Regions from separate parts of the Pseudomonas sp. ASL8 genome, predicted to be linked through region 1. Evidence: riboswitches for the same ligand, from Rfam matches in the RefSeq annotation. Region 1 holds a riboswitch; the other holds the start of a gene.
What was found. Region 1 has a riboswitch for cobalamin ahead of AC1MEA_RS20050 (CbtB domain-containing protein). Riboswitches for the same ligand answer to the same signal wherever they lie in the genome.

Region 1 (3,399 bases):
CGTAGATGATCACCGGGCAACTGCGGATCAGACGCTGGCCTTTGACCGTGATCAGTTCCGGGTCGCCGGGGCCTGCGCCGATAAAAAAAACGGTCATGGGTGCTCCAGAATCCAGCCTTAGGCTTTTGAGTGGGTGTGAAAACAGGCAGATTATCGACGATCGGGTACGTCGCCGGCCAAGGCAAATGTCGCGTGCTGGTTTTTCTGCCGGGTGATCAGTAATTCGCCATGACGCCCACCAAGGCGCTGTAACAGCGCCAACGCACTGCTTTCGGCTACGCCGTAGCAACCTGTATGGGCGAACGCGATGGCAGAACGATGACTGAGCTGCGCGTCGAAACCGCTCAACTCTGCTGCACTGAAAAACACCAGTGGCAGACCCAGATGCTCTGCCAGCGCCAACAAACCCGGCTCAGAACGTTTCAGGTCAATGGAGGCGAGGGCAGTGATGGCTTCAACTTTCAGCCCATGATTCTGCAAAGCCTGTTCAATCAATTCGAGTAGCAGGCTTGCAGGGCAACCGCGCTGGCAGCCGAGGCCGACCACCAGGGTCGGCACCGAGTGCTGTCGGGTCATGCGCGGTGATTGACGTGCTGGGCGTTCAATTCATGATTATTGCGGCGGAACAGCCATGCGCTGATCAGGCCCAAGGCGATCCAGAACAGCGCATTGGTCAACAGCGAGGCGATCTTGAACTGAGCTTCCAGCGCTTCAGGGGCGAGGCTCTCATGCACGTCCGGTTGTGGTGCGCCAATCACGTGTGGCACCAGCAGGATCGCTATCCCCAGCATCTTCAGCAACCAATGCTTGCTGAACACGATCAGCGCCAAGGCGACGGCGGTAGAAGCTGCCGTGCTCGCCCACCAGATTTGTCGCTGAACCAGATCAGCCGCCGCAGTCCCCGGCAGCTCAGGTGGCAGGCCCAGGGTCGGAGCGAGAACGAACACGGCAAAACCGGCCAGCCCCCACAGTATCCCCTGAGACGTACGGCCCGGCGCACGCAGGGTGTAAAGCCCCGCGAGCATCAATGCAAAACCGACTGCGACCACCAGATTGCCCCCGGTGGTGGACACGACACGCTGCCAGCCGTCTTGAGGTTCCCATGCCTCGGCGTCGTGAACGTGCCCAGCGCCTTCAGCATGCTCATGGACGTGTTCTGTCGGCGCCTTTTCATAGGTCTCCGCTTGCAGAATCAGCGGCGCAACCCAGAAGCTTTGCAGCAGCGTCAACAACAGTGCGGCGAACAGACCCGTGAACCCGGCTGTTTGAGCGATACGCTTGAACATGGCGGCAGGTCTCAATGGCAAGGGAAGGCAGAGCTGTGGCGGGTATCGTGCGCCGCGTTGTGGACGGCATTGATATGCGAGAAACCGGCGAAGTAGACCAGGAATGCACCCAGCAGGAGGGCGCTGACGGCAGCCGTCAGGCGTCGGGTCTGAGTGGAGGTGGTTGTAGCTGAGTGGCTGATAGTGCTGATCGACATGGCGCTTCCCTCAAGTGTCTGCAAGTAGGCAAGCGCATGGAAACCCCACTGACAGGCGTCAGTAGAGGTTCAACAGCGCCCGCCCACCGCGGGTTTGTTAGGTCATTTGTCGGGCCGGTCTCCGGGCTTGCGAGGGGTCTGTGTAGCCTGACCATCAAGAATCACCTTCCCATGCCGGACTGCTGGCACAGTGGATCTGACTCTTCACTCGCTTACCGTTGCGGGGGCAGCGCCGGACTTGCTTATGCCTATTGGCATGAAGCGCACCGGTTTCCCGTTTCACCCTGTGAAGGGCACCCGAAACAAGGCCGTAGGAAAACATGAGCACGCACAGGAGTCAATCCAGAGCATCTGCGGCTTAGCCGGTGATTGACCTGCCCGCAGCCACTGCGTAGCCTTGCTCGTTCGAGGTGCTCCGGTATTGCACGGAGCTAAAAGGGAACGCGGTTCAAGCCGCGGCTGCCCCCGCAACTGTAAACGGTCATGTTCATTGCACTGCCACTGCACGCGTGCGGGAAGGCGCAATGAACGCGTACTGGACGCTTTTTTATAGGCCGCCAACACGCCACCGTCAGCCAGGAGACCTGCCTCGAAACAAGATTCTCACTACAACCGGGCGGGGTGATCCGGTGGCGAATTGATCTGCGTGCATGTGCTACGTGGTTATCGTCCTGTTTGCCCGCCGCTTTGCCAAAGGGCATCCGATGAAATCACTGGCCAAACTTCCCGTCACTATCGTTACCGGTTTCCTCGGGTCGGGTAAAACCACGTTGCTGCGGCACATTCTCGACAACGCCGAAGGTCGGCGCATCGCGGTGATCGTCAACGAATTCGGCGAACTGGGCATCGATGGCGACATCCTCAAGCAATGCACCATTGGCTGCACCGAAGAAGAAGCCAACGGTCGTGTGTATGAGTTGGCCAACGGTTGCCTGTGCTGCACGGTTCAGGAAGAGTTCTTCCCGGTCATGCGCGAATTGGTTGCCCGTCGCGGCGACCTGGATCACATCCTGATTGAAACCTCTGGCCTGGCGCTGCCAAAACCCTTGGTCCAAGCGTTTCAGTGGCCAGAAATTCGTAACGCCTGCACGGTCGATGCGGTGATTACCGTGGTCGACAGCCCTGCAGTGTTGGCAGGCACGTTCGCTGCATTCCCGGATCAAGTCGACGCACAGCGCAAACTCGACCCGAACCTTGACCATGAGTCGCCACTGCACGAATTGTTCGCCGATCAACTCGCGAGCGCGGATCTGGTTATCCTCAATAAAGCCGACATGCTCGATGCGGCAGGCCTGGCGACCGTCCGCACTGAAGTCTCCGAAGAACTGCCACCTGCGGTCAAAGTGATCGAAGCCAGCAGCGGTCGTCTGCCCATCAGCGTGTTGCTGGGGCTGGGCGCTGAGTCGGAGGTGCATATCGATAGTCGCCGCACCCACCATGACCATCACGAAGGCGATGACCATGACGACCATGACCATGATGCTTTCGATTCTATCTCGATCAAATTGCCACAGGCCGACGAAAGCCTGTTGCTGGACGCCTTGACGCAACTGGTGGTGCAGCACGGTATTTTGCGGGTCAAAGGTTTCGCGGCGATTCCGGGCAAGCCGATGCGCTTGCTGATTCAAGGCGTCGGGACGCGGTTTGACAAGCATTTCGACCGTGCCTGGCGTGCCGAGGAAGAACGCGCGACCCATCTGGTATTGATTGGTCAGGAACTCGACGCCAGCGTTCTCGAAGCCCAACTGCACGCAGCGGTTGCCGGCTGACCCATGCATTTACTGAGAACCCAGCCTGGCGGCTTTGTACCTGACGACAGCATCGCTGATCTGGGGCAAACCCCGGCCGAGCTGGTGATTCTCTGCAGCGGCGATTCACATTTGGCGTTGCTCGCCGAGGCGGCGCAACAGTTGCCT
Region 2 (3,399 bases), 1.4 Mb from region 1:
GGCCGTAGTAGCTGAACGGCCAACCATAAAACGCGCCATCCTTCACTGACGTAATGTAATCGGGCACCAGATCGCTGCCGATTTCGTCGCGCTCATTGACGGCGGTCCACAGCTTGCCCGTCTGCGGTTCCCAGTCCATGCCATTGGGGTTGCGCAGGCCGGAGGCAAAGATCCGGTGCGCGCCTGTCGCGGCATCGACTTCCCAGATCGCGGCTCGATCTACCTCCTTGTCCAGGCCGTTCTCACCGGCATTGCTGTTGGAACCCACGGTCACGTACAGCTTTTTACCGTCTTTGCTGGCAATGACGTTCTTGGTCCAGTGGTGATTGAGTGTCCCTGCGGGCAGGTCTGTCACCTTGCTTGGCTCGCCGGTAATCGAGGTTTGCCCGTTTTCATAATGGAAGCGCAGCAGTTGATCGGTGTCAGCGACATAGAAATCGTTGCCGACCAAGGCCATGCCAAAGGGTGAATTGAGGTTTTGCAGGAACACGGTGCGGGTTTCAGCAACGCCGTCATGATCTTTGTCGCGCAGCAGGGTGATTCGGTTGGCGGACGCTACGCCCGCACCCGCACGGCCCATGACCTTGTTCATGACCCAGCCCCGAATGCCCTTGCTGTCATCGGGCTTGGCGGGTGAGTTGGTTTCGGCGACCAGTACATCGCCGTTAGGCAGCACGTACAGCCAGCGCGGGTGATCCAGGTCTTCGGCAAACGCCGCCACCTGGGTGCCCGGTGCAGCGACAGGCTTCGCACCCTTTGCCCAGCCCACGGCAGGGGCGATGTTCACGGTCGGCATCAGGGTTTTGTTCGGTTCCGGCAGCTTCGGTTGCGGGCCGGTGCCTTCCGCTATTTGCAGGCGGGCGGTCTCGCCGCAAGCAGCAAGGCCGGCCATCAGTACAAGCAGTACTGCCAACTGAGGTCTGAGTGTGAACATGAGGATCTCCATGAAAAACGAAAGGTGCGCGTAAAGCAGTAGAGGAGGGTGGGCTGTCGAGGTTCAACCTTTTGCAGGTGAGTTGATAGTTAGCAAGCTTAGTAGGTGGCGCGAGAGGGCTGTCGTTTAATATCAATCAATATGCCTCGCACGGGGCAAACAGCTTTATTAAACGAAAGGAAAGGGCGCTTCGATTGACGCTCTACCCCCAACCCTCTACCCTTCGCGACGTGTTTCAGGTGCTCAGCCATCGCTGATGGGCTGAGTGAAACAGGGAAGCCGGTGAGGGCGCGTCCAGCGACCGATTCCGGCGCTGCCCCCGCAACGGTAAATGAGTCAAAGCTGCGCATTCAGTCACTGCATCGTAAAGGATGTGGGAAGGCGCGCAGTGAGGGCAAAGCCCGCTCATGAGTCCGGAGACCGGCCTGATCCATCCAACAGCATCACGGCGGGCGATGCTCTGCGCAGGGTCTTTTTTGACCGTGCTGGCAGTCAATTCCTGTGCCTTCCGTTTGCTTTCGCGTGCCCTGCTCAAACGGAGAGCTGAGATGAACGAATCCCCCGAACGTGACGAACGCCACCTGGCGCGCATGCTGCGTAAAAAAGCCGTGATGGACGAGCGTATCGCCAGTTCGCCGAATGAATGCGGGTTGTTGCTGGTCCTGACGGGGAACGGCAAAGGCAAAAGCAGCTCCGCGTTCGGCATGCTCGCCCGCGCCATGGGCCACGGGATGCAATGTGGCGTCGTGCAGTTCATCAAAGGTCGCAACAGCACCGGTGAAGAGCTGTTCTTCCGTCGTTTCCCCGAGCAGGTGCGTTATCACGTCATGGGCGAGGGCTTCACCTGGGAAACCCAGGACCGCCAGCGCGATATCGCCGCCGCCGAAGCTGCCTGGGAAGTGTCCCGGGAAATGCTGCGCGACCCAGGCATCGGCCTGATCGTGCTCGATGAACTGAACATCGCCCTCAAGCACGGCTACCTGGATCTGGAGCAGGTTCTCAGTGACCTGCAAAGCCGTCCGCCGATGCAGCATGTGCTGGTGACGGGGCGTGGCGCGAAACCCGAGCTGATTGATCTGGCCGATACGGTTTCCGAGATCGCTGTGGTCAAGCATGCCTTCCAGGCCGGTATCCGTGCGCAGAAAGGCATCGAGCTATGAGCAGTCCTTCATGAGAGCGCCGCGTCACTGCCCGGCGGTATTGATCGCCGCGCCGGCTTCAGGCCAGGGCAAGACCACCGTGACTGCCGCGTTGGCCCGACTGCACCGTAATCAAGGGCGCAAGGTTCGGGTGTTCAAATGCGGCCCGGATTTTCTCGACCCGATGATTCTCGAGCGCGCCAGTGGTGCGCCGGTCTATCAGCTGGATCTGTGGATGGTCGGCGCGGATGAAAGCCGCCGTCTGTTGTGGGAAGCGGCGGGCGAAGCCGACTTGATTCTGATTGAAGGGGTCATGGGCTTGTTCGACGGTACGCCGTCCAGCGCAGACCTGGCGCGCCATTTCGGCGTACCGGTGCTGGGCGTGATCGACGGCACCGCCATGGCCCAGACCTTTGGCGCGCTGGCCCTGGGCCTGGCGCGCTATCAGCCGGACCTGCCGTTTGCCGGGGTCTTGGCCAATCGCGTCGGCACCGTGCGCCACGCGCAACTGCTCGAAGGCAGCCTGACGGAGGGCTTGCGCTGGTACGGCGCGTTGTCGCGAGAAACCGGGATCGAATTGCCCAGCCGTCATTTGGGCCTGGTGCAGGCCAGCGAACTGAATGATCTGGATGCACGCCTCGACGCAGCCGCCACCGCTCTGGGCAGCACGTGCGAGGTGTCCTTGCCGCCCGCAGTCGAATTCGACGCGCCCGACATCGTCAACACTGAACCCTTGCTTGAGGGGGTGCGCATTGCCATCGCCCGGGACGAGGCGTTTGCCTTTACCTACGGCGCCAGCCTTGACCTGCTGCGAGCCATGGGCGCCGAGTTGTCGTTCTTCTCGCCGATCCACGACACCTTGATTCCCGATGCCGACAGCCTTTATCTGCCTGGCGGTTACCCCGAATTGCACCACGTCGCGCTGGGTCAAAACCTGCCGATGCTGGCCGCCATTCGCGCTCATCATGCCGCGGGTAAACCCCTGCTGGCTGAGTGCGGCGGCATGCTTTACCTGCTTGATGCCTTGACCGATGTCGACGGTCAGCGTGCGGAGCTGGTAGGGCTGCTGACGGGCGAAGCCGTGATGCAGAAACGTTTGGCCGCGCTGGCTTTGCAAGCGGTCGAACTGCCGGAAGGCTTGCTGCGTGGGCACACCTATCACCACTCGCTGACCAGTACCGAGTTGCAGCCCATCGCCCGAGGCCTGAGCCCTAACGGTGGACGCGGCGCCGAGGCGGTTTATCGTGACGGGCGCATGACGGCGTCTTACGTGCACTTCTATTTCCCTTCTAACCCTCAAGCGGTTGCGGCGCTTTTCAAACCATG

Region 2: another riboswitch for cobalamin. It lies ahead of cobO (cob(I)yrinic acid a,c-diamide adenosyltransferase); the one in region 1 lies ahead of AC1MEA_RS20050 (CbtB domain-containing protein).

Annotation. Positions count from the first base shown of each region.
Region 1 covers NZ_CM155278.1:4,376,413-4,379,811, forward strand. The annotation lists gene cobM (precorrin-4 C(11)-methyltransferase) at 1-97, opposite strand, end outside; gene AC1MEA_RS20040 (cobalamin biosynthesis protein) at 151-576, opposite strand; gene AC1MEA_RS20045 (CbtA family protein) at 573-1,286, opposite strand; gene AC1MEA_RS20050 (CbtB domain-containing protein) at 1,298-1,483, opposite strand; cobalamin riboswitch at 1,579-1,799, opposite strand; cobalamin riboswitch at 1,875-2,089, shown strand; gene cobW (cobalamin biosynthesis protein CobW) at 2,188-3,252, shown strand; gene cobN (cobaltochelatase subunit CobN) at 3,256-3,399, shown strand, end outside.
Region 2 covers NZ_CM155278.1:2,954,868-2,958,266, forward strand. The annotation lists gene AC1MEA_RS13565 (PQQ-dependent sugar dehydrogenase) at 1-934, opposite strand, end outside; cobalamin riboswitch at 1,155-1,377, shown strand; gene cobO (cob(I)yrinic acid a,c-diamide adenosyltransferase) at 1,483-2,094, shown strand; gene AC1MEA_RS13575 (cobyrinic acid a,c-diamide synthase CobB) at 2,105-3,399, shown strand, end outside; gene bluB (5,6-dimethylbenzimidazole synthase) at 3,397-3,399, shown strand, end outside.